Regions from separate parts of the Acidovorax sp. GW823-FHT02H02 genome, predicted to be linked through region 2. Evidence: predicted binding sites of a transcription regulator. Region 2 holds the regulator's gene; each other region holds the start of a gene.
The links. The regulator FNR, encoded in region 2, switches genes on or off when oxygen is low (the NO sensors DNR and NnrR bind a similar motif). The targets are predictions, from matches to a motif close to TTGATNNNNATCAA.
Positions count from the first base shown of each region.

Region 1 (10,246 bases), on a different contig from region 2:
AGATCGAGCAGCAGGGCGGCGACAAGTTCTTTGGCGAACCCATGCTCGACATCCAGGACTTCATGCAGACCGACACCAACGGCCACGGGGTGGTGAACATCCTGGCCGCCGACAAGCTCATGAACTCGCCGCGTCTTTACGCGACCTTCCTGCTGTGGATGCTCTCGGAGCTGTTCGAGACGCTGCCCGAGATTGGTGATCCCGAGAAGCCCAAGCTGGTTTTCTTCTTCGACGAGGCCCACCTGCTGTTCAACGAGGCACCCAAGGTGCTCATCGAGCGCATCGAGCTGGTGGTGCGCCTGGTGCGCTCCAAGGGCGTGGGCGTGTACTTCGTCACGCAGAACCCGCTGGACATCCCCGACAGCGTGCTCGCCCAGCTGGGCAACCGCGTGCAGCACGCGCTGCGCGCCTTCACCCCCCGCGACCAGAAGGCAGTGAAGGCCACGGCCACCACCATGCGCCAGAAGCCGGGCCTGGACATCGAAACCGCCATTACCGAGCTGGCCGTGGGTGAGGCGCTGGTGAGCTTTCTGGACGCCAAGGGCCGCCCCAGCGTGACCGAACGCGTTTTCGTGCTGCCGCCCGGCAGCCAGCTCGGCCCCATCACGCCGCAGCAGCGCCAAGCGTTGATGGCCAGCTCGCTGGTAGCCGGGGTGTACGAAAAGGTGGTGGACCGTGAATCGGCCTATGAAAAACTCAAGGGCCGCACTGCCGAAGGGAGCGAGCAGGCGGGCGGGGGCAATGGCAAGGCCGCCAACGGGGCACCTGCCGAAGAAGGCGGCGGCCTGATGGGCGGGCTCAACGACGTGCTGTTTGGCAGCACGGGGCCACGCGGTGGCAAGCGCGACGGGCTGGCACAGACCATGGCCAAGTCGGCGGTTCGCACCATGGGCACCTCGCTGGGCAGGGAAATCCTGCGCGGCGTGCTGGGCGGCATCTTCGGGGGCAGCAAGCGGCGTTGATGCGGCAGGCAGCCCGGGCGCTGCGGCGCTCTGGCTCAGCACATTACTCCTGTTTTCATAGCTTCCAGCGCCTTATTCAAAAGCACCAACGGCATATTCATGGGAAGTCACCCACGCGACGGTGTGCAGTAGCGCCGCAGGCCTACATTCCTCGTCCATGAACACACTCACCTGTTTTTCCCTGAGCACCATCGACCATGTGGCCCATCTGGTACTGAACAGACCAGAGGCCATGAACACCATGCACCCCGCCTTCTGGCGCGAGCTCGATGGGGTGTTGGCCCAACTGCACCAGGCGGGCGCGGCGCGGGCGCTGGTCATCAGCAGCACCGGCAAGCATTTCAGCGCGGGCATGGCGCTCGAAACCTTCGGCGGCACCATTGCCATGGACGACCAGAGCCCCGAGGGCCGCGCCGCCATCTTCGACCTGCTCACCGACATGCAGGCCACCTTCACCCGCATCGAGAGCCTGCGCATCCCCGTGATCATGGCCATCCACGGCGGCTGCATCGGCGGTGCGGTGGACATGGTCACGGCGGGCTGCATCCGCTACGCCACGCAGGATGCGTTCTTCTCCATCCAGGAGATCAACATCGGCATGGTGGCCGACGTGGGCACGCTGCAGCGCCTGCCCAAGCTGATCCCGCTGGGCGTCGTCAAGGAACTGGCCTACACCGGCCGCCGCCTGGGCGCGCAAAAAGCCCTGGCTTACGGCCTGGTCAACGAAGTGTTCGACACGCAGGATGCCATGCTGGCCGCCGCCCTGCAATGCGCGCGCGAGATCGCCAGCAAGCCCCCCGTGGCCATCTGGGGCACCAAGCAGGCGGTGAACTACGCCCGCGACCATTCCGTGGAGGACAGCCTGCGCCAGATGGGCTGGCTGCAGGGCGCCATCTGGAGCAACCAGCATGTGCGCGAATCGGTCACGGCCATGAAGCAAAAACGGGCGGGCGACTTCCCGGCGCTGGCCCCGCTGCAGCGCTTCAGCGAACAGGCCTGAGCCCAGATTCATCAAAATAGATAGCTACCAGCGCTTACAGGACAAGCGCTGTAAGGCTTTTTTGCTTGAAAAGGCATCGCAACGGGCTATGATGCGGCAGCGTGGTTGCCGCTTCCCAGCGCCGCGCCTGCCCAAGGATGCCGCCATGACCCAGACACCCGTTTCCGTGCCCATGTCTGTGACCACCTACGCCGACGTGGCCGATGCAGCGCATCGCCTGCATGGCATGGCGCACCGCACGCCAGTGCTGCGCTCCACCACCGCCGATGAGCGGCTGGGCGCGCAGCTGTTCTTCAAGTGCGAAAACCTGCAGCGCACGGGCGCCTTCAAGTTTCGTGGGGCCTTCAACACCCTGGCCCAGTTCACCGATGAGCAGCGCAAGGGCGGTGTGCTGGCTTTCTCGGCCGGCAACCATGCCCAGGCCATCGCCATTTCGGCCCGGCTGCTGGACATGCCCGCCGTGATCGTCATGCCCGAAGATGCCCCCGCCGCCAAGATGGCCGCCACGCGCAGGTATGGCGCACAGGTCATCACCTACAACCGCTACACCGAAGACCGCGAGGCCATCAGCCGGCGCTTGGCGCAGGAGCGCGGCATGACGCTGGTGCCGCCCTATGACCACCCGCACGTCATCGCAGGCCAGGGCACCGCCGCCAAGGAACTGCTGGAAGAAGTGCCCCACCTCGACTACCTCTTCGTCTGCGTGGGTGGCGGCGGCCTGCTGGCGGGCAGCCTGCTGGCCGCCGAGGCACTGGCGCCGCACTGCCGCGTGGTGGGCGTGGAGCCCGAGACAGGCAACGACGGGCAACAGTCCTACCGCGCGGGCCATATCGTGCGGATCGCCACGCCCCACACCATTGCCGACGGTGCACAAACCCAGGCGCTGGGCCAGCTCACCTTCCCCATCATCCAGCGCCTGGCGGACGACATGGTCACCGCCACCGACGAACAACTGGTGCAGGCCCTGCGTTTTTTTGCCGAACGCATGAAGATCGTGGTCGAACCCACCGGGGCCCTCGCCTTTGCCGGCGCAGGAAACGGCAGCGTGGACGTGCGCGGCGCCCGGGTTGGCATCGTGATCAGCGGCGGCAACGTCGATATGGCGCGCTATTCGCGCTTTCTGGCAGACTGACCTGTTTTACCGATCCTCCATAACCATAAAAAAAGGCCCATCCCCATGAGCAACGTCACCGTCATCACCCATCCCCTGGTCCAGCACAAGCTCACGCTGATGCGCAAGAAGGAAGCCAGCACCAACAGCTTTCGCCGCCTGCTGGGCGAACTCTCCACGCTGATGGCCTATGAAGTCACGCGCGACATGCCGTTGCAGGACGTGCAGATCGAAACCCCCCTGGAGACCATGACCGGCAAGGTCATCGATGGCAAGAAGCTGGTGCTGGTGTCCATTCTGCGCGCCGGCAACGGCTTTCTGGACGGCATGCTCAACGTGGTGCCCGGTGCCCGCGTGGGCCACATCGGCCTGTACCGCGACCCGACCACGCTGCAGCCCGTGGAGTACTACTTCAAGATGCCGTCCGAGATGGAAGAACGCGACATCATCGTGGTGGACCCCATGCTGGCCACCGGCAATTCGGCTGCTGCCGCCGTGGAGCGCCTGAAGAAGCTCCACCCCCGCTCCATCAAGTTCGTGTGCCTGCTGGCCGCGCCCGAAGGCATTGCCACGCTGCAAAAAGCCCACCCCGACGTGCAGATCTTCACCGCCGCCATCGACCGGGAACTGAGCGACCATGGCTATATCCTGCCCGGCCTGGGCGATGCGGGCGACCGCATTTTTGGCACCAAGTAGTCCACCAGCTCCATAAAAAACCGCCCAACCTTGCGGCAGGGCGGTTTTTTTGTGGTCACCGCCGCGAGGCCCAGGGGCTTCGTAGCGGCGCTTTCACTTCAGTACACGTCGTGCTGCGTGTTGTTGACGTTGAAGTGACCGGTAGGCGTGATCAGACGTGGGTCTTTGATGACCTTCTTGAGTTTGAGCGTTTTGTCGTCCACCACCACCATGGCGCTGATCTTGTCCTTGGCACTCCACACCGAGAACCAGACTTCATCGCCGGCCTTGTTGAATTCAGGCTGCACAACGCGCTTGGCGCCATCGTCCTTGATGTCGGCCCACTCGGCGATCGGCAGCGTGACATAGCCCTTGTCCAGGTTCTTGATGTCGTACACCACCACCGATTGCGAGACCTTCGGATCGGGGTTCAGAGGTGCATCCGAATACAGGTGGTTGGACTTGGGGTGGCTCTTGATGAACAGAGCGCCGCCGCCAGGCCCCTTGAGCTTGGCCACTTCCTTGAAGGCATATTGCTTGTACTTCTTGGGGTCGGTACCGATCAGCGAGATCGTTTCGTCACCCAGGTGGCCGGTAGCCCACACAGGACCGTATTTCGGATGGTTGAAGTTCGCACCACGGCCGGGGTGGGGAATCTTGCCCACATCGACGACGGCCGCAAGCTTGCTGTCCTTGAGGTCGAACACCGAAATCTTGTTGCTGTTGTTGGCAGCCACCATGAAGTAGCGCTTGGTGGCGTCCAGGCCGCCATCATGCAGGAAAGGTGCCGAACCAATTTCGGTCAACTTCAGTGCGTTCAGGTCGGAGTAGTCCACCATCAGGGTCTTGCCGGTCTCCTTGACGTTCACGACAAACTCGGGCTTGAAGTGGCTGCCCACGATGGAGGCCACGCGCGGCTCGGGGTGGTATTCCTGCGTGCCCACCACGTTGCCACGGGTGGAGACGATCTTCAGGGGTTCCAGCGTGTCGCCATCCATGATGACGAACTGTGGCGGCCAGTAGGTGCCGGCAATCGCGTACTTGTCTTCGAAGCCCTTGAACTTGCTGCTCTCGACCGAACGCGCTTCCAGGCCGGTGCGGATTTCTGCCACCGTGTCGGGTTTTTCCATCCACAAATCGATCATGTTGACCTTGGCGTCACGGCCGATCACGAACAGGTAGCGACCCGAAGCCGACATGCGCGAAATATGCACCGCATAGCCGGTCTTGATGATGCTGATGATTTCCTTGGTATCGCCATCGATCAGCGCGATCTCGCCCGCATCGCGCAGGGTGGTCGAGAAGATGTTGGTGATGTTGTAGTTGTTCATCTTCTTCTTCGGACGCTTGTCCGCAGGAATGACGACCTTCCACGTTTTCTTCATGTCCGCCAGGCCGAATTCTGGTGGAACAGGGGGGTCCTGCTGGACGTAGCGGGCCATCAGGTCCACGTCGGCCTCGGTCATTTCGCCCGAGGTCTGCCAGTTGGGCATGCCTGCGGGCGAGCCGTAGGCAATGAACACCTTGAGGTAGTCCGTGCCTTTGGCAAGCGTGATGTCAGGCGTCAGGGGCTTGCCGGTGGCACCCTTGCGCAACACGCCGTGGCAGCCAGCGCAACGCTCAAAGTAAATCTGGCGGGCCCGGTCGAACTCGGCCTGCGTCATCTTGGGCGCTTTGGGATTCGAACTTTGGTACATGGCCACATCGGCCAGAGGTGAAGTACCTGCCTGGTAATTCACCTCGGGGGCCGATGCGCCCTCCTTGTGTTGTGCCGCAGCGGCCAGAGCCAGAGTGGACAGTGCCAGGGCCGCAAGGCGCGCCAGCTTTCGGGTTGTCATGGGAACTCCTTTTTTTTCACAGCCCATACGCTCATTCCATCCTGCAGGATCGCCCGCCGAGGGCTGCGACGATATGGTTTCGGCAGACATGGCGGCCATTCTTCGACGGGTGTCCTGGGCCCACTTTGATACGCGTCAAACAACCATTTAACTTGCATCATTCACCCCGAGACACACCAATAATCCAACAACGGATACAAGAAACCAACACCCATGAAGGTCAGCCTGGGCGTGCTTTACGACACGGCCGCCTGGGGCCTGCGCGCCGAGCTGCGCTACCACGGCGCCAAAAAGGCCAGCGACATCGACAGTGCCTCGGCCGTCAAGGCGCCCAACACGCAGTTCACCATCGGGCAGGCCACCACGCTCGACCTGTCGGCCCAGTGGCGTCTGCGCAAGGATCTGCGGCCCAACGTTGCCGTGCACAACCTCACCAACCGCAAATACCGGCTCTGGCCCGACGTGTACGGCCTGGCAACCGCCAGCACCGTGAACGACGCCTACACCCAGCCTGGCCGCAGCCTGCGCGCATCGCTGGTCATGGACTTCTGAAGCATCCAGGATGCACAGAGCGCCCGCCCCAGGGCACCAGCCATCCCGGCGATGGCGCCCTCGGGGTTGCCGGCCAGCGTTGCCCGCCCGTGATCAACCCACGCATGCTCTCAAAGAGCCCTTGCTTCCACCCTGTTGCGCCCATGCTCCTTGGCCAGGTACATGGCCTCGTCCGCGCGCTGCAAAAGGGCGTCTGAAGAATCGCCAGGCAGGTATTGCGTAGCCCCGATGCTCACCGTCAAGCCAATGGGGCCACGCTCGGTGAGCACAGGCTGGCTGGCCACCATGGCACGCAGGCGCTCGGCCACGGCACGGGTGCCCTCGCTGCCGGCGTTGGGCAGAAAAATGGCAAACTCCTCGCCACCCAGCCGGCCCATCACGTCCTCCTTGCGCAGGCAGCCGGCGGCCAGGCGGACAAAGTGGCGCAGCACGTCGTCGCCAGTTTTGTGCCCCCAGGTGTCGTTGACCTTTTTGAAATGGTCCAGATCCATCGCCAGCACGGAAAGACCGGACTGCGTGCGCCGTGTGCTGCTGATGGCCTTGTCCAGCAGCGTGAGGAACGCACGCCGGTTGAACACATTGGTCAGCGGGTCCATCTCGGCCAGATGGCGCAGCTCGCTGGTAATGTATTCATTGGTGAGCATCAGCGTGCCAAATGCCATCATCACCAAGGCCAAAGTGGCTTCCAGCACCACGAACTGCGAAAGCAGCGCCACCATGCCGGTGCCAGCACCCCCACCCCCTTCGGGCGTGGCCAGCCTGAACAGCAGCGGACGCAAGAACAGGAAAAGCCCATGCAGGCCCGCCACGAGGGCAAACAGATAGCGTGCCGGCACATTGCGAAAGCCACCCCGCGCCAGGGTGTGGGCGGTCAGCAAAAAGCACACGCCAGAAACCGATCCCGCCAACGCAAACCGGATTCCCAGGTGTGGCTGCACCACTGTGAAATACACCGCCAGCGCCGTCACGGCAGCGATGGCCATCACCGCATGCCCATGCGGCAAGGGGTGCCGCCCCATGTAGGCACGGCTTGCCAGAAGGCAGAGGTAGGCGGCCACGGAGATGGACGCCTGCGTCAGCACCACTGACAACACCTCCGGCGTGTGATCGCGCACCAGCAAAATGGCGCAAAACACCGAGGCGCTCAGAAAAGACAGCGTCCACAGCCGCAAGCCTGGAATGCCCTTGTTGAAATGCCACACGGCATAAAGCACCGTGGTGACCAGCGCCGCGAGGATGCCTGCGACGATAACGAGCGTGGGACTGTGCACGGAGGATGGGAAAGGCTGAGGACTGTGCGCGCAACGGCCTGAGGAATCCGCCGTGTGTTGCGAACCGGCGGAAAAAGCACGCCAGAAAATTCGCATGCAATTGTATGCACACCCCGATGACTCAGAAGATGTGCATGAGCGCTACGTGCCCGAGCGGGTGGCACCCACGTGCGCCATCAAGGCGCACCGCACCGCCATAGCGCGGGCGATGGCGCGCATGAGCCACGCGCACCACAACAGGCGCCAGCCCCCGTCAAGCGCCCGGGTCGTTCCGGCACGCCGCGTCACCCCGCCACATGGCACTCACGGCGCAGCAAGGCCAGCGCGTCGCGCATCTGGTAATCCATGTCGCTGCCCAGCGTTTTGGACGATTCCTGCACAAAGCTGTTCCACAGGTCGATGTAGGCGGACTGGTGAGCACCTGGCGCATGGCTGCGGATGAACGCGGTGGCCAGCTCGGGCTGCAGGCCGCTCTTGCGGATCTTGCGCACCAGGCTGGCAGCGGTTTTTTCGGTCAGCAAGGTCTTTTTGGGAGCGCCTGCTGCCACGCACAGGAACAGCGTCAGCAGCGAATGTTCGTCTTCGTTGCCCTGGGTGGTCTTCATCCATGTCTTGCTGGCGGGCTGGGGCGGCTCGCCGTCCTCTTGCAGCGCATCCAGGCTGCGGTGGTACTGGTCCACCTCGGCCAGCGGGTCGTCCAGCAGAAAATACCGGGCACGAAATACGCCGGTGGGGCGCAGCAGCGCACGCAGCGGCGCAGCCGAATCGAGCAGCTTGGCCAGGTCGGCCAGCACGGCTGCGCACTGCGCCTGCATCAGCGCGCGCAGATCCGCAGGCACGCCAGCGGGCAGCTGCAGCTGCGTGGGTGCTGCCCGCTTTTTCTTGCGCTGCGCCGTCACCAGTTTCTCCAGGGCCACGGCGCTGGGCCACTCGCCCAGGTGCATGGCTTTGGGCGCCAGGGCCTGCATGAGCAGGCCGGTGCGGATGACGGCCTCGGCATCGGCACCAGCGGCCTCCAGCTCGTCGGTATCCAGGTCGTAGTGCTCGGCCAGCCACTGGGCGGCACCGATGGCGCTGGCAATCTGGCTGCGGCGGGCCAGCTCGGCCCGGTAATCGGCATGGCTGCGCAGCGACCACAGCGCCAGCAGCGGCGTTTGGGCATCGGCATAACCCGCCATGCCGAAATTGCTGCTCTCGGGCAGAGCGATCAGGCGCTTGAGCATGTCGGAGCCGCCCTTGGAGCGCGACAGGAACGAGTGGTCGCGCAGCGAGATGGCGGCTTGGGTCAGATCACCGCCCGTGGTTTCCAGCAAATACAGGCTGATGAGGTTGACCATGCGGTCGCGGGCCTTTTCCAGCTCGGGCCGCAGAAACTCGCTGCCGAAATAGCGGGCGATCTGCACCATGCCCTTGGGCGCATCAGTGCAAATGGCATCAAGACGGGCGGCATCCAGGATGCCGTGCTGCACGCCATGCACCAGCGCTTTTTCAAAGAACGGGCGGGCGTCGTGCAGTTGCAGAGCATTGGTTGCGGCAGGCAGATCAGTGTTGGGTGTGTCAGGCAATGTCATTCAGCTTTCCATCGCGCTGCGCGTCATCGCGGCGTCACAAAACTGGCACGGACCAGGCCAGGGCCGCCGTGCAAGGGCCGCCCCGCCGCACGGGCAGCGTCCCCCTGTGCAGGAGGAAGGCGCGAAGCGCCTCAGGGGTTGTTATCTATATAGCGGATTCTTCGTCGGATGTGCGTGCTGCGGGGGTGGCCTTGCCGCGGTCGGTGTCGCTGGTCTCGAACTTGCCGTCGTCTTCCTCAGCCTGCTCGTCACCCTCGTCCAGGCCCATGTCGTGGGCACGCGCCTTGGCACGCAGCACCAGCAGGGTTTCAATGAAGAGATCACGGCATTCATAGCGCAGCAGCCAGGCCAGCTGCATCCAGTCGCGGTCGGCCACTTCGTCCTGGTCGATGCGGGGCTGCACATAGCCTGACGCCAGCAGCTCGTCATCGGTCAGGGTGAGCCCGTAATCTTCGGTGGCGTCGAAGGTGCCGGTGCGGGCAAAAGCCTCGATGCGGCTCCATTTTTCGGCAAAGTAGTTGGCCAGGGCCTCGGCGCCGCCTTCCAGGTCGCCAATGGCGGTCAAGAACTCCACCGGGTCGGCATCGTCCCGAAAGATGACGGCGTTGACCATGTTGCGCAGGTGCGTGTGGGTCAGGTCCTTGTATTGCTTTTCCAGCACCATGGCGCGCGCAAACTGCTCGGGCGTGACCAGCAGGTTGACGACCGACGCCTTGGAGTCGTCGTATTCGCGCATCACGGCCAGCACGTCTTTCGGTGCCAGCTGGTCCAGCACGACCATCAGGGCGTTGTCGCCTTCGGTATCGGCCAGCTCGGCCAGCGCCGATTCGGCACCCACGATGTCGCCCGCGGCAATCAGGCTGGTGGTTTTGGTGATGAGGGCCAGGTGGTTCATGGGCGGAAAATCTCGGTCTTGTCAGTCTTTGCGGTCAAAGCCGGCCTCGGCCAGCCAGTGGGCGCTGGCCTCTTCGCGGGTGCGGCTGTTGTGCGGGTCGGCGGCGTCGTCGGCGCTGAGGGCGTTGTAGTCATCGTCGTGCTCGGCGGCCTCTTCGTCGCCATCGTGCCCGGCCTCGCCCTGCGCCGGTGCCGGGGCCAGGCGCGCATGCTGGTGCAGATACTCCAGCGCCGCCGCCACGACCATGAAGACCGGGCCACCGGGCTCGCGCAGCACGGTTTGAGCCAGGCTGGCGGCCCAGGGTTCCAGCGCAACGGCGCCCGTCAGCGCCCCCCACTCGGGCAGCTTGTCCGCACCCTGGCCGAGCCAAT
Region 1 is NZ_JBXAJH010000018.1:7,838-18,083, forward strand. It holds gene AC1RDS_RS17385 (helicase HerA-like C-terminal domain-containing protein) at 1-962, shown strand, start outside; gene AC1RDS_RS17390 (enoyl-CoA hydratase-related protein) at 1,120-1,962, shown strand; gene AC1RDS_RS17395 (threo-3-hydroxy-L-aspartate ammonia-lyase) at 2,108-3,094, shown strand; gene upp (uracil phosphoribosyltransferase) at 3,140-3,769, shown strand; gene AC1RDS_RS17405 (nitrite reductase) at 3,868-5,586, opposite strand; gene AC1RDS_RS17410 (TonB-dependent receptor) at 5,800-6,138, shown strand; gene AC1RDS_RS17415 (GGDEF domain-containing protein) at 6,249-7,409, opposite strand; gene AC1RDS_RS17420 (hypothetical protein) at 7,694-8,980, opposite strand; gene AC1RDS_RS17425 (hypothetical protein) at 9,126-9,875, opposite strand; gene AC1RDS_RS17430 (hypothetical protein) at 9,897-10,246, opposite strand, start outside.
Region 1: AC1RDS_RS17405 (nitrite reductase) is a predicted target of FNR. The motif match lies at 5,712-5,725, and genes of this name have one in related genera.

Region 2 (10,246 bases):
GCTCGCACCGCGTTGATGCGTGAACGCAGCCGCCCCCACAGCCAGGGTCCGGCCACCAGCCACAGTCCACTCCCCACTCCAAAAAACACCATGGTCACAGCGCCCTGCAACATGCTACCGCTGAGCGCAGCCACCAGCAGGGCCGAATAAAGCAATCCGCATGGCATGAGAGCCCAAAGCCCGCCCGCCACCAGCAGCCCACCCGGCGCGCGGACAAGGGGTTGCACGCGGCGCCAGGCCGTGCGCCCGGCCTGCTCTACCCAAGCAGGCTGTCGCGCCTGCACCATCATCATCAAACCCCAGGCCATGACCGCCACGTGCATCAGGGTCCATACCGGACTCAAGGCCATGGTTTGCTGGGTCACCCATGCCAGGCTGTCCATGGCCAGCGCGGCCAGGGCGCCCGCCCCGGCATAGCCCGCCAGGCGCCCGAAGTGAAATGCGAACAGCCGGCGAGAGGTTCCACCTTTGGGAAACCACTGAACCGGCTGAGAGACGGGGCTGCCCGCTTGCGAGCACGCCGCCTCCTGGCCGATGATCGCACTGCAAGGCGCGGAGCACATGGCCAAGCAATGGGGCCCGCCAGCGAGCCCCATGAGCAAAGCCGTTACGGCAAGGGGTGCAAGCATGAAGACCGGGGCACAGCTCGAATGATGGGTATCAGATGATGCGCGAAAACCGGGCCCGATTGCGGTCAGCCTGCAAATAGCGGTCAAACACCATGGCGATGCCGCGCACAAAGAACCAGCCCATGGGCGTTACCTTGACGCCCTCGGCACTCAATGCAACGAGCCCCTGCTCGGCCATGGACTCCAACTGCTCCAGTTCCGGCGCGAAATACTTCCGAAAATCAATGAGCCAAGCTTGATCCATGGGCTCAAACAAGACCTCGCCCTGGCACATCAGCGCCATGATGACGGCCCTGCGCACCAGGTCATCGCGATTCAGCGCCAACCCTCGCACCACGGGCAACCGCCCCTGATCCAGATGGTCGTAGTACTCCTCCAGCGATTTGGCGTTCTGGCTGTAGGTCGCGCCCACCCGGCCGATCGCGGATACGCCCAGGCCGATGAGATCGCAGTCGGGCTGGGTGCTGTAGCCCTGAAAATTGCGGTGCAGGCGCCCCTGCCGCTTGGCAACAGCCAACGCATCCGTAGGCAAGGCAAAGTGGTCCATGCCTACATAGACGTAACCTGCATCAATGAAGGCGTCCAGCGAACGCGAAAGCATGGTCACCTTGGCGGATGCGGCAGGCAGTTCTGTCGAGATGATGCGCCGCTGCGGCTTGAAACGATCAGGCAAATGGGCGTAGGCATACAAAGCGATTCGGTCGGGGCGCAATTGGGCCACCTGTGCCAGCGTGCGATCAAACGACTCGGGGGTCTGGCGCGGCAGCCCGTAAATCAAATCCACATTGACCGACTCAAAGCCCAGCGCACGAGACGCTTCCACCAGCGCAAACACCTGCTCTGCGGGCTGAATGCGGTGCACTGCCTTCTGAACCTCGGCATCAAAATCCTGCACCCCGAAGCTCAATCGATTGAAGCCCAGTTCCGCCAGCACCGCCAGCCGATCCGAAGTGACCGTGCGAGGATCCACCTCGATGGAATACTCACCACCCGGCGCAAAGGTGAAACTGCGCCGCAGCGTTGCCATGAGCTGGCGCAGTCCGTCATCCGAAAGAAAGGTCGGCGTGCCACCCCCGAGGTGCAACTGGCTGACCACCTGTCCGGTGCCGCAGTGGGCCGTGTGCAGATCAATCTCGCGGCTGAGGTAGCGCAAATACACGTCGGCACGGTCATGGTGCTTGGTGATGATCTTGTTGCAGGCACAGTAGTAGCACAACGATTCGCAAAACGGAATGTGGACATACAGCGACAGCGGCAGTGCCGTAGCGCCAAGCCGGCGCTGTGACAGCGCCAACACATAGTCCTCTTGCCCAAAAGCCTCCACAAACCGGTCAGCCGTGGGGTAGGAGGTATAGCGCGGTCCTGGTATGTCAAAACGGCGCAGAAGTTCTGGGGTAACAGCGGTCATGGGAAAATATCCTTGCGTGCATCGATACTGTGCCGTACCCTTTGATCCACGTCCTTGACCTTAATCAAGAAGGCGAATGGGCACAGGAGGGACAATTTGATTCAATTCAGCCGCCACGCGTGCACCGCGGGACAATGGAGTCCCAGCAGATACAAGCCAATTACCCAGACCTGTCCAGGTCCCAGTGCCCATGAACCCGCAAACCATCAAAGTCGCCTGCTCCAACTGTAACCTGCGAGAACTGTGCATGCCCGTAGGCCTGAACGAGCAGCAGTTGCAACGCATTGACGATATCGTGGCAGTGCGGCGAAAAATCAAGCGAGGAGGTACGCTCTTTCGCAATGGGGAGTCGTTCACCTCTCTCTATGCCATTCGCACCGGGTTTTTCAAGACCTGCGTCGCTACCGAAGATGGGCGCGACCAGGTCACAGGCTTTCAGATGGCGGGTGAAATCATTGGACTCGATGGCATCGTCAACGATCATCACACCTGTGACGCAGTCGCCCTCGAAGATGCCGAAGTGTGTGTCATGCCCTTTGATCGCATCGAAGAACTATCGCGCGAAGTCACGGCGCTGCAACACCACGTTCACAAGATCATGAGCCGGGAAATCGTTCGTGAACACGGCGTGATGCTTTTGCTGGGCAGCATGCGTGCAGAAGAGCGCCTGGCTGCGTTCCTGCTCAACCTGGTGCAACGCCTGCATGCCCGTGGGTTCTCGCAGTCCGAACTGGTATTGCGAATGACACGGGAAGAAATCGGCAGTTACCTGGGGCTCAAGCTGGAGACAGTCAGCCGCACGTTCTCGAAGTTTGTGGAAGATGGCACGGTGGAAGTCAAACAGCGCCATGTCCGCATTCTGGACACCGATGCACTCAAGCGCATTGTCAACAACCAGCAGGCTTGTCACTGATCGCTGTTCAGGCATGCAACCGTCACGGGCACGACGATGCCTTGTGGCAATCGCCCGGTCGAGCATCCGGAGGCACGGGGCAGCGGTTGAGTTCAAAGGGTGACATGGAGAGCAGCGTTGTCAACGCGCTGGCAACCATGGTAATGATCCAGAACGCAAAGAACGCAAGGGTATAGACCCCCTGGCGGGACAGAGTCAATGGCTGACCAAACCAATGAAGATCCTGTGGATCCACCATGGCGAAAACCAGCATTTCCAGGATCCCGGCCACCAGAAAAGCGGGCCATGCAATCCACATCAGGCGTTGTGTCCACATCGTGTGTTTCCTCGGGGTTGCGGAGGGCGTGTGTATGCGACCAGCTGGAACTCTGGTTCAGCGAGGCTGATCCACGGCAGGTGTCGCCGCATGGTTGCGGCCCTTGAGCGCGGGGGCCAAGCTTTTCTCTGGCTGTGCCAGCGTCTGGTTGATCTCAATCCCTTTGCGGTAATAGTCCTCCTCGACGACGGGGTCCGGCCGACTCACGGCAAGCCACAACGTAATGAAGCCGGCAATCACCACAATGACCGGTCCGGCAATCACCAGCCAGACATGCCCAAACTTCCACCATGGCTGGGGTCCGGGAGTAATAACGGGGCTGTTTGGCATGGAAACTCCTCAGGTATCAGCATATAGACCACAAGACGCCCTGCAGCGCACAGCGCGACCTTCACTCAATTGACTCAGCGTGGCACCAGGAATATGGATTTCTCTGTCACTTTGCCGCCGCTTTCCAGTGCAGATATATCGAAATGAATCGCATGGGAACCAGGGGCCGCAGATCCATACGGGATCTGCAACCGCACCGCTACCCAACGGGATTCTGCAGCACCAATGTCCACCTCCTGCTCCGAAGCCACTTCCAAGCCATCCAGCCCGCTCGCAGTAATGCGGTAGCGCTGCGCAGCCTCTGTGGCATTCATGATTTGCAGTCGATAGACATTTTCAAGCTTGCCCCCCGCAACAATGCGGGACAAGGCGGCCCGGTCACGCACGATGTCCACCTTCAGGGGTGTGCGCGTGGTCAGGCTGGCCAGCATGCCCACACACAAAGCCACCAGAACCGCGGTGTAAATGAGCACGCGAGGGCGCAGGACATGTCGCAGGATTTGCGACTGGCTCCAGCGACGCTGGACACCATTCTGGGTTGAATACCGTATCAAGCCTCTGGGGTAATGCATCTTGTCCATCACGGTATTGCAGGCATCCACGCAAAGACCACAGCCAATGCATTCATATTGCAAACCCTTGCGGATGTCGATGCCCACGGGACACACCTGCACACACAAGGTGCAGTCGATGCATTCGCCCAGACCCTTGGCCTTGTAGTCCACCGTCTTGACCCTGGGCCCGCGCGGCTCGCCGCGGGTTTCGTCATAGGTCACGATGAGGGTATCCCGATCGAACATCGCGCTCTGAAAACGCGCATAGGGGCACATGTATTTGCAAACCTGCTCCCGAAGGAAGCCGGCGTTGCCATAAGTGGCCAAGCTGTAGAAAAACACCCAGAAAATCTGCCAGGTGCCAGCAAACGCCAACAACTCGGGACCCAGTTCCCGAATCGGCACGAAATACCCGACAAAAGTGAAACCCGTCCAGAGGGAAACAGCAACCCAGACCGTCTGCTTCAAGAATTTCTTGCGAATCTTCTCAAAGGTCCAGGGACCGGCATCCAAGCGCAGACGTGCACTGCGATCACCTTCGATCTTGTGCTCTATCCACATGAATATCTCGGTATAGACCGTCTGTGGACAGGCAAAGCCACACCACAGACGACCCGCAACCGCAGTGAACAGAAACAGCGAGAGCGCTGAAATAATCAGCAAGCCCGTGAGATAGATGAAATCCTGTGGGTACAGGACCAACCCAAAAATATAGAACCGACGGGCACCAAGGTCAAACAGCACCATTTGGCGCTGGCCCCACTCCAGCCAGGGCAACCCATAGAAAACGAGCTGCGTGAGAAACACCATGACCCAACGCCAACGCGCAAAGAACCCACTGATTGATCGTGGGTAAATTTTTTTCTGGGCCTCGTAAAGGGAGACAAGTTCACCCTCCGCCGACGGCTCAGATGTGGCCGCCGCGATGGGAATGACCTTGCGCGGCGTCTTGTCGGATGATTTCATGGTGCGGACTATGGAAGCGGATAACTAGCACTTCAAAGCAGCCCCAGTCGGAACTGGAGCCACCCCGAGTTCATCGGGCTGCGGCAGGCTTGTTGGACAAGCCCCACACATACGATGCCAGCACCCCGATTTGCGCCTCGGTCAGCTTGTCAGCCTGCGCGGGCATCTGGTTCACCTTGCCATTGTTGATCATGGCAGTGATGGCCGCTTCGCCCCATCCATGCAACCAGATGTCGTCCGTGAGGTTGGGGGCGCCCAAAGCCTGGTTACCCTTGCCATCGTTGCCGTGGCAGGCAGCGCACGCCACGAACTTGGTCTTGCCCAGCGACGCCCGCAACGAATCATGCGGGCTGCCCGACAGGCTCAGCACATAGTGCGACAGATTGCGCACGTCTTCCGGTGAACCCACTGCGGCAGCCATGGGAGGCATATTGCCGATGCGCCCCTTCTCCAGCGTTTCGCGGATCTTTTCGGGGGTGCCGCCATGCAGCCAGTCAGCATCTGCCAGGTTGGGGAATCCCTTGCTGCCGCGGGCATCGGAACCATGGCACTGGGCGCAGTTGTTCATGAACAAGCGCTCGCCGATGGCATGGGCCTGCGGATCCACGGCCACATCTTCAGGCTTCATGGAGGCAAAACGCGCATACAGCGGCTCGATTTCCGTCTTGGCCTTGGCCATTTCAGCCTCGTATTCACCCTTTTGCGTCCAGTTCAGCTTGCCCGTAAAGGTGCCAAGACCGGGATAGGCAGCCAGATAGCCCAGGCCGAAGATGATGGTGATGACGAACAGCCACACCCACCAGCGCGGCAGGGGGTTGTTCATTTCGACCAGGTCCTCGTCCCAGACGTGGCCAGTGGTGTTCTCGGCCGTGGCCATAACCTTCTTGCGGCCCGCCATCCAAAGCAGAATGCCGCAGGCGATGATGCCGACCAAGGTCAGCGTGGTCACAAAGACCGACCAGAAATTGCTGGTGAAGTCACTCATGGGGTGTTCTCGTTCTGGTGAAGGTCAATCTTGCTCGAAGGGCAGCCGGGCTGCCTCATCAAACCGGGACTTGTTGCGGCCCCTGTAGGCCCAGACCCAGATGCCAATAAAACAGGCCATCGATGCCAATGTGGCGACGATGCGCATGGTCGTGATGTCCATGGCGAATCTCCTTTACTTGAGCGCGCGGCCCATGACTTGCAGATAAGCCACCAAGGCATCGATTTCGGTCTTGCCCTTCACCTCGGCGGCAGACGCAGCGATCTGCTCGTCGGAGTAAGGCACGCCCACGGTCCGCAAGGCCTTCATGCGCGGCGCCACGTCGGCTGGATCAATGGCATTTTTCTCCAGCCATGGATACGCAGGCATGTTGGACTCGGGCACCACGTCACGCGGATTGTTCAGGTGAATGCGATGCCATTCGTCGCTGTACTTGCCACCCACGCGATGCAGATCGGGGCCCGTGCGCTTGCTGCCCCACTGGAATGGATGGTCATACACGAACTCACCGGCCACGGAGTAGTGGCCATAACGCAGGGTTTCGGCGCGAAACGGACGGATCATCTGCGAGTGGCAGTTGTAGCAGCCCTCGCGGATGTATACATCGCGCCCCATCAGTTGCAGCGCCGAATAGGGTTGCACGCCGGTCACCGCCTCGGTGGTGGATTTCTGGAAGAACAGGGGAACGATTTCCACCAGGCCACCAATCGCGATCACCAGCAGGATCAGCACGATCATCAGGAAATTGCTGGTTTCCACCTTCTCGTGGGAGAAGCCGCCAGAAGCATTTTGGTTGTTATCAGACATGAATGGGCTCCTTCGGGCTCAGGCGTGCGCAGCGTTCACGGCGGGAATGGCCACCTTGACAGAACGACCAGAAATGGCAGTCGCCCACACATTCCAGGCCATGACGATCATGCCGCCCAGGTACAGCAGGCCACCGGCGACGCGGATGACATAGAACGGATAGGTCGCCTTCACGCTTTCAACGAAGGTGTAGGTCAGGGTGCCGTCCGGGTTGATGGCGCGCCACATCAGGCCCTGCATCACGCCGGCAATCCACATGGCAGCGATGTACAGCACGATGCCGATGGTGGCCATCCAGAAGTGCAGCTCGATTGCCTTGATCGAATGCATCTTTTCCCGGCCGAACAGGCGGGGAACCATGTAGTAGAGCGAGCCCATGGTGATCAGGCCCACCCAGCCCAGCGCGCCGGAGTGCACATGGCCAACGGTCCAGTCGGTGTAGTGGCTCAGGGCATTGACGGTCTTGATGGACATCATCGGGCCTTCGAACGTGGACATGCCGTAGAACGACAGCGACACGATCAGGAAACGCAGGATGGGGTCGTCACGCAGCTTGTGCCAGGCACCCGACAGGGTCATGATGCCGTTGATCATGCCGCCCCAGCTGGGAGCCAGCAGAATCAGCGAGAACACCATGCCCACCGACTGCGTCCAGTCGGGCAGCGCGGTGTAGTGCAGATGGTGAGGGCCGGCCCACATGTAGGTGAAGATCAGCGCCCAGAAGTGCACGATGGACAGGCGGTAGCTGTACACCGGACGGCCCGCCTGCTTGGGAATGAAGTAATACATCATGCCCAGGAAACCCGTGGTCAGGAAAAAGCCCACGGCATTGTGGCCGTACCACCATTGCACCATGGCATCCTGCACGCCCGCGTAGGCCGAGTAGCTCTTCATGAAGCCAGCGGGAATGGCCGCGCTGTTGACGATGTGCAGCAAGGCCACGGCCAGGATGAAGGCACCGAAGAACCAGTTAGCCACATAGATGTGCTTGACCTTGCGCGTGCCGACCGTGCCAAAGAACACGATGGCATAGGACACCCAGGTCACCGCAATCAGGATGTCAATCGGCCATTCCAGCTCGGCATATTCCTTACCCTGGGTGTAGCCCAGTGGCAGGCTGATCGCCGCCGCCACGATGACCAGTTGCCAGGCCCAGAACGTGAATGCCGCCAAGCCCGGCGCGAACAGGCGCGTCTGGCAGGTGCGCTGCACCACGTAATAGCTGGTGGCAAACAACCCGCAACCACCAAACGCAAAGATCACTGCGTTGGTGTGCAGCGGACGCAGGCGCCCGTAACTCAACCAGGGAATGCCGAAATTGAGTTCTGGCCACGCCAGCTGTGCGGCGATGAATACGCCTACCAGCATGCCAACCACCCCCCATACCACGGCCATGATAGAAAACTGACGCACAACTGTGTCGCTGTAGTGCGTAGTCATTGTTTTTGGAGAATCCATCGGGCACCTCGTTTTAATGCAGGAATAGTTTTATTTAAGTAGGGTTATTCGACATTGACGCATGTCAATCATTGCGAAAAATGCGCTCACCCTCTTGCTCCACGCTCTCGAACTGGCCCTGGTAGATCGCCCACCACAGGCCCGCAAGGATCATCAGCACCAAAATGACCGACAAAGGGATCAGCAAATACAGGATGTCCATCAGGCCGGGTCCAGAGAAGATGGGGAAGCAGAAGTCATGCGGACGGTGGCTTTCGCCTGTTCGGGCAGGTTCAGCGCCGACACCTCCACACCGGGCAAGGCGCGCGACAAACGGGCGGCATTCAGCACCACCAGCAGAGAGCTGAGCGCCATGCCAAGCCCCGCCAGCCAGGCCGGCATCCAGCCAACCAGCGCCAGGGGAACACACAGCGCGTTGTAGCCCACAGCCCACCCCAGATTTTGCCTCACCACACGCAGGGTCCGGCGCGCCAGCAGCACAGTTTGCGGCACCAGCGACAAACTGCCGCCCAGCACCACGAAATCAGCGCGCGCCTGGGCCAACGGCACCGAGCGGCCAAAGGCAAACGACACGTTTGCCCCCGCCAGAACCGGGCCATCGTTGAGGCCATCGCCCACCATGGCCACCTGGCGCCCCTGTGCCTGCAGATCCTGCAAGGCAGCCAGCTTGTCCTGGGGACTGCATTCGCCCTTTGCCCGGGAGATGCCCGCCTGCGCGGCCACCCGCTGTACCGCGCCGAGCCGGTCGCCCGACAAAATCTGCACCGCAACGCCCGCCTGCTGCAAGGCACGCACCACATCAGCCGCCTCGGACCGAACATCTTCGATCATGTCGAAACGTGCCAGCTCCGCGAACTGGCCATCGCTCCCCTGCTCCGAGAGCACCACCTGCAGCGCCTCTCCGCCGTTCTGCGCAGCCACGCCTGCATGCCGGGCGGAACCCAGCCGCAGCATGCGCGGTGGCACGGTGCCTCGTGCGTCGTGTATTTCGGCCGTCAGGCCCAGGCCCGCATCTTCGCGCAGGTCCACCGCGTTCCAACGCGCGCTGGCCCCAGAAGCCGCGGACACGATGGCGCGGGATGCCGGATGCATGGATTGCCGCGCCAGCGTGGCCGCCAGCGCCAGCACATCGTCACGCTCCAGGCCCGGTGCGCAGCGGACTGCCTGCACGGCCATGCCGTCCCGGGTGAGTGTGCCGGTCTTGTCGAACACCAGGGTGTCCACGCTGGCCAGGGCTTCCAGCCCCTGCAGGTTGCGCACCAGCACGCCATGGCGGGCCAGCGTGCCGGCCGCTGTCAGCATGGCCACCGGCGTGGCCAGCGACAGGGCGCAGGGGCAGGTAACGATGAGCACCGCCACGGCCACCATCAGCGCATGGCCGGGGTCTGACGGCCACCACCAGGCCACCGCCAGACCCGCCGCCAGCAAAACCGCCAGCAGGAAGGGCCGTGCGATGCGGTCTGCCAGTTGCGCAAGCCGGGGTTTTTGCAGCGAGGCGCTTTCCATCAGGGCCAGAATCTGGGCAAACCGGGTCTGCCCGCCAACGCCCTCCACCCGCACCTCCACCGGGGCCTGCAGGTTGTAGCTGCCCGCCGTCACCTGGCTGCCCAAGGGCCGCGCCACGGGCGTGGATTCACCGGTGAGCAAGGCTTCATCGGACTGTGTGCTGCCGCTTGTGATGCAGCCGTCGGCAGGAAAGGCCTCGCCGGTCAGCACGCGAATGGTGTCCCCCACGGCCAGCCTGCGCGTGACCACGCGTGCAAAAACGCCATCGGCGCCGCGCCGCTCCACGCTGTCGGGCAGGCGGTTCATGACGGCTTCGAGCGCGCCGGCCGTACGGTCCCGCAGGCGCAGCTCCAGCCATCGGCCGGTCAGCAGGA
Region 2 is NZ_JBXAJH010000001.1:22,828-33,073, forward strand. It holds gene AC1RDS_RS00110 (sulfite exporter TauE/SafE family protein) at 1-629, opposite strand, end outside; gene hemN (oxygen-independent coproporphyrinogen III oxidase) at 661-2,037, opposite strand; gene fnr (fumarate/nitrate reduction transcriptional regulator Fnr) at 2,228-2,950, shown strand; gene AC1RDS_RS00125 (hypothetical protein) at 2,973-3,266, opposite strand; gene AC1RDS_RS00130 (FixH family protein) at 3,324-3,596, opposite strand; gene ccoG (cytochrome c oxidase accessory protein CcoG) at 3,671-5,116, opposite strand; gene ccoP (cytochrome-c oxidase, cbb3-type subunit III) at 5,187-6,101, opposite strand; gene AC1RDS_RS00145 (cbb3-type cytochrome oxidase subunit 3) at 6,126-6,263, opposite strand; gene ccoO (cytochrome-c oxidase, cbb3-type subunit II) at 6,276-6,908, opposite strand; gene ccoN (cytochrome-c oxidase, cbb3-type subunit I) at 6,927-8,366, opposite strand; gene ccoS (cbb3-type cytochrome oxidase assembly protein CcoS) at 8,431-8,568, opposite strand; gene AC1RDS_RS00165 (heavy metal translocating P-type ATPase) at 8,568-10,246, opposite strand, start outside.

Region 3 (10,246 bases), on a different contig from region 2:
CGCAGATTGTGATAGCCCTGTTTGCAGGCATTGCTCTGGCCGTGTTCCTTCCGGCCGCCACACCCAAGGTGGCCATTCTGGGCACGCTGTTCATTTCTGCCCTCAAGGCCGTAGCCCCCGTGCTGGTGTTCAGCTTGGTGATTTCCGCCATCAGCAACCACAAGCCCGGCGAAGCCACCCACATGCGACCGGTGCTGTTTTTGTACCTGGTGGGCACGCTGGCGGCGTCCGTCGTGGGCGTCACGGCCAGCCTGTGGTTTCCGTCCACCCTGGCGCTGCAGGCGCCTGCGAATGCGGCCAATGGCCCAACGAACATCCAGGATGTGCTGCTGGCGCTGCTCATGAACGTGGTGGACAACCCCGTGCGGGCTCTGATGAATGCCAACTACATCGGCATCCTCGCCTGGGCGGTGGGCCTTGGGCTGGCCATGCGACACGCCAGCGCAGGCACGCGCGCCGTCATGCACGATGTGTCGGCCAGCATCTCCACCATCATCCAGGTCGTGATCCGCTTTGCGCCCCTGGGCATTCTGGGCCTGGTGGCCAGCACCTTCGCGGAAGCCGGCACGCAGGCGCTGTGGGGCTATGCGCACCTGCTGGCCGTGTTGCTGGGCTGCATGGTGTTTGTGGCGCTGGCGGTCAATCCGCTCATCGTCTTTCTGGCGCTGCGCGTCAATCCCTATCCGCTGGTATTCACCTGCCTGCGCGAAAGCGGCGTGACGGCGTTCTTCACGCGCAGCTCGGCGGCCAACATCCCCATCAACCTCGCGCTGGCCAAACGCCTGAACCTGAACGAAGACACCTACAGCATCGCCATTCCACTGGGCGCAACCATCAACATGGCCGGTGCGGCCATCACCATCAGCGTGCTGTCGCTGGCGGCAGCGCACACCCTGGGCATTGCGGTGGACGCACCGACCGCCCTGCTGCTGTGCGTGGTGGCGGCCGTGTGCGCCTGTGGCGCCTCGGGCGTGGCCGGCGGCTCGCTGCTGCTGATTCCGCTGGCGTGCAGCCTGTTCGGTATCAGCAACGATGTGGCCATGCAGGTCGTGGCCATCGGCTTCATCATCGGCATCCTGCAGGACTCGGCCGAGACAGCACTCAATTCATCCACCGATGTGCTGTTCACGGCCGTGGCCTGCCGCTGGGCAGATCCAGCGCACAAACACCCGGCCCCCTGAAGCGTCGGCGGGGTCAGGGACTGACCTGGCCGGCCACGATGCTGATGAGGCGGTCGCAGCGCTGGGCAATGGCACGATCGTGCGTGACCAGTACCAGCGTGGTGCCTTGCTCGCGGTTGAGGTCAAACATCAGCTGCATGATGGTCTCGCCGGTCGCGAAATCGAGGCTTCCGGTGGGCTCGTCGGCCAGCAGCACGGCCGGCCGCATCACGAAAGCGCGCGCCAGCGCCACGCGCTGTTGCTCCCCGCCGCTGAGCACCTTGGGGTAATGCCCCAGGCGCTGTCCCAGCCCGACATGCCTGAGCATCTCGGTGGCGGCCGCGCGGGCATCGCTGCGATTGGCCAGTTCGAGTGGCAGCATGACGTTTTCGAGCGCCGTGAGGTTGCCCATGAGCTGGAAACTCTGGAAAACGAAGCCCACCTTTTGCGCGCGCAGCGCGGCGCGGCCGTCTTCGCCCAGCGCAAACAGATCCTGGCCATCGAGCCGCACGGTGCCGCGCGTGGGGGTGTCAAGACCCGCAATGATGGACAGCAGGGTGCTTTTGCCCGAGCCTGATGCGCCGACAATCGCCACGGTTTCCCCAGGCGCCAGGCGGAAATCGATATCCCGCAGAATGTCCAGCGTACCGGTGGAGTCGGTCACCGACTTGAATACATGCTCGACCGCAATAATGGGTGTGGCAGGCGTGGGGGAGGTTTCGGACATGAAAGGCTTTTTATTGTGATTTGCGATCTGCATCGACGCCACTTTATCCTGACAGCAGCAGCCGGCGCACTGGTGGGCCTTTGCACCCCTGTGGCCATGGCACAACCGGGCGGCAAGGTACAGACAGCCTCGGCGCGGCCCAAGGTCATCCTGGTGCTCGGTGACTCGCTCAGCGCCGAATACGGCCTGGCGCGCGGCACCGGCTGGGTGGCTTTGCTGGAAAAGCGCCTGGCGCAGGAAAAGATCGCAGCCACCGTGGTGAATGCCAGCGTGAGTGGAGAAACCACCTCCGGCGGGCGTTCGCGCCTGGCGGCGCTGCTGGCACAGCACCAGCCCAGCCAGGTGGTGATCGAGCTCGGCGGCAATGATGCCCTGCGGGGCCTGCCACTGAAAAATACCGAGGAAAACCTGGCGTGGATGGTGCAGGCAGCGCAGAAATCGGGAGCCAAGGTACTGCTGGTGGGAATGCAGGTGCCGCCCAACTACGGTACCGACTACGCCAACCGTTTTGCGTCCACCTTTGCGGCGGTAGCCAAGGCGCACAAGGCGGGTGTGGTGCCGTTTTTCCTCAAGGGCGTGGCCGATGGGCCCGACCCTACCCGGCTGTTCCAGCCAGACCGCATCCACCCGCGCGCCGAGGCGCATCCACAGATGCTGGCCAACGTGTGGCCGGAACTCCAGAAGCTCTTGCGTTAAGAGCCCTGGAAAAAATCAATGGCCGGCAGGCTCCGAAGGTTCGGCGGGTGCGGGAGAGGCAAACGCTGCAGGCCCGCCGACCGGCTGGTCTTGTTGCGGCTCATCGGGCCTGCGCTGGGTTTTGGCTTTGAGCTTCTCTTCCTTTTTTTGCTTTTTGGCGAGCTCGCGCTGGCGCTTTTCGTATCCGTAGTTGGGTGTTGCCAAGGTATTTGCTTCCTGAAGTAGGAGTCCACTTTAACAGTTTGCCCTCAGGGCGCCCTCAAACCGCCACGCGTGGCACAGAAGACACCGCCGCGCGATAGGCATGCCAGCTGGCATGGCCCAGCACCGGGCCAGCGAGCAGCAGGCCGGCCCCCCACAGCCACAGCGACACGGCGACGATCAGCGTGATCAACAGCCCCCACAACAGCATGACGGCGGAATTCTCCAGCACCACCCGCATGCTGGTGATGCCCGCGGTCAGCGCATCGGTGTCACGGTCCAGGATCATCGGAATGGAAACCACCGAAGTCGAGAAAACGAGCGCAGCAAAGGCACCGCCCACCACCAGATAAACGCCGACAAAGCCCCAGTTCTGGGGGTTGAAGATGGCCGCCATCACCCCGGTGGTGGAAGGCATGCCGGTATTGAAGAACACGGCAAACACCACCAGCGATGCCCTGCCCCACAGCAGCTCCAGCACCACCAGCACCAGCACCAGCATGCCCATGCTGCCCATGTGACTGTCCCAGCAGGTGATGGATTGCCCCAGATCGGACGGCTGGCCCGCCTCGCGGCGCCGGCTGGTGTCATACAGGCCCATCGCCAGAAATGGCCCCAGCAGCAGGCATCCGCTGGCCAGCGACATGGTGTATTCGGGCCGCGTGCGAAACACCCAGCCCAGCACCAGCGCCATGCCCCAGAAAAATGCGCCATAAAAAAGGGCAATGCCCGGGGCGGCGGCGACATCCTGCATGCCCTTGCGCAACCAGCGAAAAGGATCGGTCAGGCGCAGGGGGTTGAGCGTGATCGCCACGGCTGTGGCAGGTGGAACCTGGGCGGAGGGATGTGCGGACATGGCGGTAATGGCAACAAGTTGCGGAGACGGGCTGGGTCGGTGGGCGCAACGCCCGTTGATATATGTCAACACCCTAAGCCACCTGCCCGCCACGCGCCACTGAGGAAACTACCACCCCAGCGGCCAGCCCCCGTGCCATCAGGCCATCAGACCGCGCCGAAAGCCCGGGCCATGGCCTGCTGCAAATCCTGGCGGAGGTCTTCCACCTCCTCCAGCCCCACAGAAAAGCGCACCAGCGTGCCAGGCTGCAGGTGCGGCACAGGGCGGCTGCGCATGGACGCCAGCTGGTAGGGCACCACCAGGCTCATGGGGCCGCCCCAGCTGTAGCCCAGCTTGAATAGGCGCAGGCCGTCGCAGAACGCATCGACCTGGGCCTGGCTGTAGCGCGCATCGATCATCACGCTGAACAAGCCAGCCGCAGCGCCGTCGCCATGGTTGGCAGCGCCGCACAGGGCCCGCCAGTGGGCGTGGCCCGGGGCGCCGGGCAGTGCCGGGTGCAGCACCTGGGCCACGGCGCTCTGCTGCCGCATCCACAGCGCCAGCTGGCGTGCCGCCGCGTCGTGCGCGCGGTAACGCAAGCCTATGCTGGGCAGGGCACGCAGCACGGCTTCTGCGTCGTTGGCGGCAATGCCCAGGCCCAGCCGCATGTGCGTGAGCTTGATTTTCATGTGCAGGGCCAGGTCGCGCGTGATGACACTGCCCATCAGCACATCGCCACCGCCGCTGGGGTATTTGGTGAGCGCATGGACCGATACATCGACCGCCAGGCTGCCGCTGCCATCCCCGCCCAGATCGAAGGGCGCAAACGCCAGGCCGGCGCCCCAGGTGTTGTCGAGTGCCGACATCACACCCCGGGCACGGCAGATACGCACCTGTTCGCAGAGATCGGGAAACTCCATGGTCACCGACCCGGGTGCTTCCAGCCACACCAGCCGGGTTTCCGAAGTGATGCGCGCGGCCAGATCCGTGGGATCGAGGGGGTCATACAGTACGTGACGAATGCCGAAACGGGCCAGCTCCCCGTTGGCCAGATCCTTGCTGGGGCCGTAGGCATTGTCTGGAATCAGGACTTCATCCCCGGGCCGGAGCAAGGCCAGCGCCACGTTGGCAATCGCCGCCAAGCCGCTGGGAACCAGCACGCACTGCAGCCCGCCCTCCAGCGCGCACAGGCGCTCTTCCAGGATGAAGGTGGTGGGCGTGCCGTGCAGGCCATAGGTGTAGCCGCTCTTGTCTTTCCATTCGCGCGACCGCATCGCCGCCACGTTGGGAAAAATGACGGTGGAGGCCTTGAAAACGCCAGGCTGGGGTGCGACAAACCCGGCGGGAGGTGTGTAGGCGTGGTGGACGATGCGGGTGGCGGGGCCGAAAGCGTTGTCTTCATTCATGCCTGGCATGGTAGCGCGCGACAGCACCGTCCGACTGCCGCACGTCCGCGCCAAAGCGCATCCCCAGCGGCGCCCCCAGGATGCCGGATATCAGCTGGCGACCTTGAGGTTGTTGGTCACCGACATCACACCCTTGACGCCTTTGGCGATGGTTTCAGCACGCTCGCGGGCGCTTGCATTGGGTGCGGGGCCTGTGAGCGTGACGGCACCGGCACGGGTGTCCACATCGATCTTGAACGCACTCAGGTCGGGGTCCTTGGCCAGGCCGGCAGACACTTGCACCGTGATGGTGGCGTCATCCACGGCACCCATCGCGGCACTGCCCATTTCCTGAGCGCCCGACTGCACCTTGGCGGCACCTTCCTCCACCTTGGTTTCCGCATTCTTGAGTGCGCTTTCGGCCTTTGTCTGCGCCTCTGCGGCTGCCTGTTCGGTTTTCTGCACAGCGGAATCGAGCTTTTGTCCCACGGTGGGTTCCTCCTGCTTGCTGCAGGCGGCCAGCCCAAACGCCAGGGCACTGGCACCGAGAATGGTCCAGATGCGCTGCGAGCTGCTGTGCGGGAAATGGCGAATATTCATGTGCGACTCCTTAAAGATGGTGTGAATGTAGGCAAGCTACACACCCGCCAGGGTCGGAAAGCGCCGAATGGACTGTAGGACAACATCGCCAGTCACTACCCTCCCGCAGAGGGAGCGCGCAGCGCGGCGCGCAAGGCGCCGAGCCCGCACAACAGCGACAATAGTGGGGATGTCGATTCACCCTTTGTCCCGCTGGCTGCCTTTTCTGGCCTGGCCGCGCCCTGACCGCGCCTTGCTCAGGGGGGAGTTCTGGGCCGGCATGACCGTGGGCCTGATGCTGGTGCCGCAGGGCGTTGCCTACGCCGCCCTGGCGGGTATGCCGCTGGTAACAGGCATCTATGCCTCCCTCGTACCGGCGCTGGTGGCCGTGCTGTTCAGCGCTTCCACGCGCCTGGGAGTGGGGCCCACGGCCCTCACCAGCCTGTTGATCGGCGCGTCGCTCTCGGGCCTGGCCGAGCCCGGCAGCGCGCAGTGGGTGGCCATGGCCGCCTGGATGGCGATCCTGTCGGGCCTGCTGCAGCTGGTGATGGGACTGGCGCGCTTTGGCTGGCTGCTCAACCTCGTGACCTCGCCGGTGCTCAACGGCTTCACCCAGGCGGCGGCGCTGCTGATTCTGTCGTCTCAGCTCGGCGCGCTGACAGGTCTGCGCTCCGATCTGGGGGCCTTGTGGACGACCCCCTCGCTGGGCCACTTCGACCTGACCGCAGCAGCCTTCGGGCTGGGCAGCCTGGTGTTACTGATGCTGGCGCGCAGGCTGCGTCCGGGTTTTCCGGCCGCGATCGTGGTGCTGGGGGCGGCCGGGGCCCTCAGCTGGGCCCTGGGCTACGCCGAGGCCGACGGCGCAGTGGTGGGCGCCTTGCCTGCCGGCCTGCCCAGCCTTTACTGGCCGGGCGTCCTGCCCTGGTCCAGCTTTGCGGCCCTGGTGATGCCGGTGCTGGTGGTCACGCTGGTGAGCTTCCTGGAGACAGCGTCCAGTGCCAAGGTGGACAGCCAGCGCTCGGGCGAGCGCTGGAACGAGAACCAGGACCTGATCGGCCAAGGCCTGGCCAAGATCAGCAGCGGCCTGTGCGGCAGTTTCGCCACCAGCGCCTCGTTCTCGCGCTCGGCCATCAACCTGTATGCCGGGGCCCGCAGCGGCTGGGCCACCGTGTTTGCCATCGCGCTGGTGCTGGTGGTGCTGCTGTGGCTGACCCCAGCGCTCTACCATGTGCCGCAATCGGTGCTGGCAGCCGTGGTGGTGACAGCCGTCACCAGCCTGATCCAACCCGCCAGCTTCCTGCGGCTGTGGCGCATTTCCCGCGTCGAGGCGGTCATCTCCGGCATCACCTTTGGCCTGACGCTGGCCACGGCCCCCCGCATGTACTGGGGTGTGCTGGTGGGCCTGCTGATGAACCTGAGCCATTTCCTCTACCAGCGCCTGCACCCGCGCATCATCGAAGTGGGGCTGCATCCCGACGGCAGCCTGCGCGACCGGCACCTGTGGCAACTGCCGGCACTGGCGCCGCACCTGCTGGCCTTGCGCATGGACGCCGAACTCGACTTTGCCTCCGCCAGCGCACTCGAACGCCGGGTGATGGACCACCTGGCTGCACACCCCGATGTGGTGCATGTCTGCCTGCTGGCCCAGCCCATCAACCGCATTGACATGACCGGTGTGGAAACCTTCGCCAACCTGCTGGCCACCATGCGCACCCGAACAGGCACGCTGCATCTGAGCGGCCTCAAGCTTCCGGTGGAGCAGGTGCTGCGCCGCGCAGGGGTGCTGGCGCCCGGCGCGGGGCTGGCCATGTACCGCACCGATGCCGAGGCCCTGCGTGCACTGCAGCAACTGAAGGTTATGCAATGAGCGACGTGCTGCCCCCTTCATCCAGCCACCCAACCCCCTCCGTAGCGCCCACTGCAAAAGCGCTGCTGCGGACACCGGGCTGTGCCGCGTCACCGGCCCTTGCCCAGCTGGCCAGCAAGATCGAATCCCCGCTGCGGGTACCCAACGCCGGAGAGTGACCCCGGCGCAGTGCCCGGATGCGGGCCAGGTGCCATCGCGAAATTTCTGCCATGAATACTGTTCTGAACATCTCCTGCTACAAGTTCGTGCCCCTGCCGGATGCAGCGGCATTGCGCGATCTTCTGCACGAGCGCGCCCTGGCCGCTGCGCTCAAGGGCACCATCTTGCTGGCCCATGAAGGCATCAACATGTTTCTGGCGGGCCCGGCAGCGGCGGTGCACGGCTTTGTCGATGCCCTGCGCACCGACCCGCGCTTTGCCGACCTCGCCCCCAAGGAGAGCTGGTCGGACACCGTGCCGTTTCGCAAGATGCTCGTCAAGGTCAAGCGCGAGATCATCCGCATGGACCACCCCGCGATCCAGCCCTCCGAGGGCCGGGCGCCTGCCGTCACGCCGGCCACCCTGCGCCGCTGGCTGGAACAGGGCCATGACGACACGGGCCGCCCCGTGGTGACGCTGGACACGCGCAACGCCTTCGAGGTGGATGAAGGCACATTCGACAACGCCATCGACTGGCGTATCGACAAATTCACCGAGTTCCCCCCGGCGCTGCGGGCCCACAAGAGTGATCTGGCGGACAAGACGGTGGTGAGCTTTTGCACGGGCGGCATCCGCTGCGAAAAGGCCGCCATCCTGATGCGCGAAGAGGGCCTCACCCACGTGTACCAGCTCGAAGGCGGCATCCTGAAATATTTCGAGGAAACAGATGGCGCGCACTACCACGGCGGCTGTTTCGTGTTCGACGAGCGCCGCACGCTGGCCACCGACCTGTCCTCCGGCACCCTGCGCACCGCGCCTGAAAACGCTATTGAGAAGTGAGCAGAAAGCGCTTATCCCATAAGCGCTAGACCCTTATTTCATCAAAATACGCTCGCGCGCGGCCTGGCCACCGGCATCAGGGTTTGAAACGGCGCTCGGGCAATGGAATCCACTCCACCTCGCCCGGCACCTTGCCCATAGCCTGGTCTTCCCAGTCCTGCGCCGCCTGCACGATGCGCTCCTTGCGGCTGGAGACAAAGTTCCACCACATGTGGCGCGGCCCATCCAGCGGTGCACCACCGATGACCACGATGCGCGCACCAGCACCTGGAGGGGTCGGCGGGCTGGTCACGGCGTCTGCCGGGCAGCGCACCGTGGTGCCCTGCCCCTGGGGCAGAACGCCCAGGGTGAGCGCCGGCAGGGGCGCGGCCTCGCCGTCGAGCAACAGGTCGGCATTCACGCTGTAGATCGCCATTTCGGGGGCCAGCGCGGGCAGATCCAGAGCGGCACCAGCGGGCAGTTGCACGTCCAGGTACAGCGTGGGGGCGAAAGTAGCCACGGGGGAGGTCTGCCCAAAAGCGGTGCCAATGAGCACACGCACCACGGCGTCGCCCACGCGCACCTCGGGGATGGCCTCGGCGGGCGTGTGCACAAAGGCGGGCGCCACCTCCTCGTGCTCACGCGGCAGCGCAGCCCACAGCTGCACGCCATGGTTCACGTAGTCGCGACCGGCCAGGGTCTCGGGGCGGCGCTCGGAATGCACGATGCCACGCCCCGAGGTCATCCAGTTGATGGCGCCGGGCTCGATCTGCTGCAGGGAACCCAGGCTGTCGCGGTGCATCATCGCACCCTCGAACTGATACGTCACCGTGGCCAGGCCGATGTGTGGATGCGGGCGCACGTCGTACTCGTCCCGCGGGTGCACCGTGACGGGGCCAAAGTGGTCAAAGAACAGAAAAGGCCCTACGGTCCTGCGCTGCAGCGAAGGCAGCAGGCGGCGCACAGTGAAGCCACCGCCCAGATCCTTGTCGTGCCCCTTCAGCCGCAGGAGAGGTTCGCCGCTCATGCCATGCGCTCCACGGTGGTGGTGATTTCCGTGGTGACGGCCGTCATGAGCTTGTGCACCGGGCATTTGTGCGCCACGGCCTGCAGCTCCTGCAGCTGGGCGTCGCTGAGATCCCCGCTGATCTGCATGCGGGCCGCAAGGCGGTAGGTGCCCGCGCGTTCGGCCGACGCGTCGCGCTCGATCACCGTGCGCACGTCGGTCACCGGGATGCCCTTGCGGCGCGCATACCAGAGCACGGTAAGGGCCTTGCACGAACCCAGCGCCGCGTCATACAGGTCGTGCGGATTGGGGCCGGCGTCGTCTCCACCCTCTTCGGCAGTGCCATCGACCACCAGCGCGTGGCTGCGGATGGTCAGCGTCTGCGCCATGGGCGCGGATGTGATGCGATTGAGCTCAATGGCCATTTCGGACTCCAAAAGGGTTCAGTGGATCAGGAACCAAGCCGCGCCGCAACCGCTGCCACGCGCTGGCCCAGCCGCCGGCCGGTTTCCAGGTCGCCGGCAAACATCTCGGACGCAGAGGCATCGGAGGGCGACTGTGCCATGGCTCCGCTGAACGCACCCAGCCAGTTCACATCGCTGCGCGTGGCCGCTTTCGCATTGGCGGGCAGGGTCCCCGCGCCCACCCACAGGCCACCGTGCTGCATGGCCAGATGGAACAGATAGTCCAGCGTGATCTGCTTGTCGCCACTGGGGCTGGCGCTGTTGGTGAAGCCCGCAAACAGCTTGTCTTTCCAGGCCTGGTTGTACCAGGGCCTGGACGAGGCATCCGCAAATTTCTTGAACTGCCAGCTGGGGCCCGCCATGTAGGTCG
Region 3 is NZ_JBXAJH010000003.1:252,836-263,081, reverse strand. It holds gene sstT (serine/threonine transporter SstT) at 1-1,181, shown strand, start outside; gene AC1RDS_RS04805 (ABC transporter ATP-binding protein) at 1,195-1,887, opposite strand; gene AC1RDS_RS04800 (arylesterase) at 1,903-2,583, shown strand; gene AC1RDS_RS04795 (hypothetical protein) at 2,599-2,787, opposite strand; gene AC1RDS_RS04790 (DUF2189 domain-containing protein) at 2,843-3,640, opposite strand; gene AC1RDS_RS04785 (PLP-dependent transferase) at 3,787-5,034, opposite strand; gene AC1RDS_RS04780 (BON domain-containing protein) at 5,116-5,604, opposite strand; gene AC1RDS_RS04775 (SulP family inorganic anion transporter) at 5,774-7,450, shown strand; gene AC1RDS_RS04770 (sulfurtransferase) at 7,660-8,427, shown strand; gene AC1RDS_RS04765 (pirin family protein) at 8,504-9,433, opposite strand; gene AC1RDS_RS04760 (OsmC family protein) at 9,430-9,837, opposite strand; gene AC1RDS_RS04755 (flavodoxin family protein) at 9,864-10,246, opposite strand, start outside.
Region 3: AC1RDS_RS04790 (DUF2189 domain-containing protein) is a predicted target of FNR. The motif match lies at 3,696-3,709, and genes of this name have one in related genera.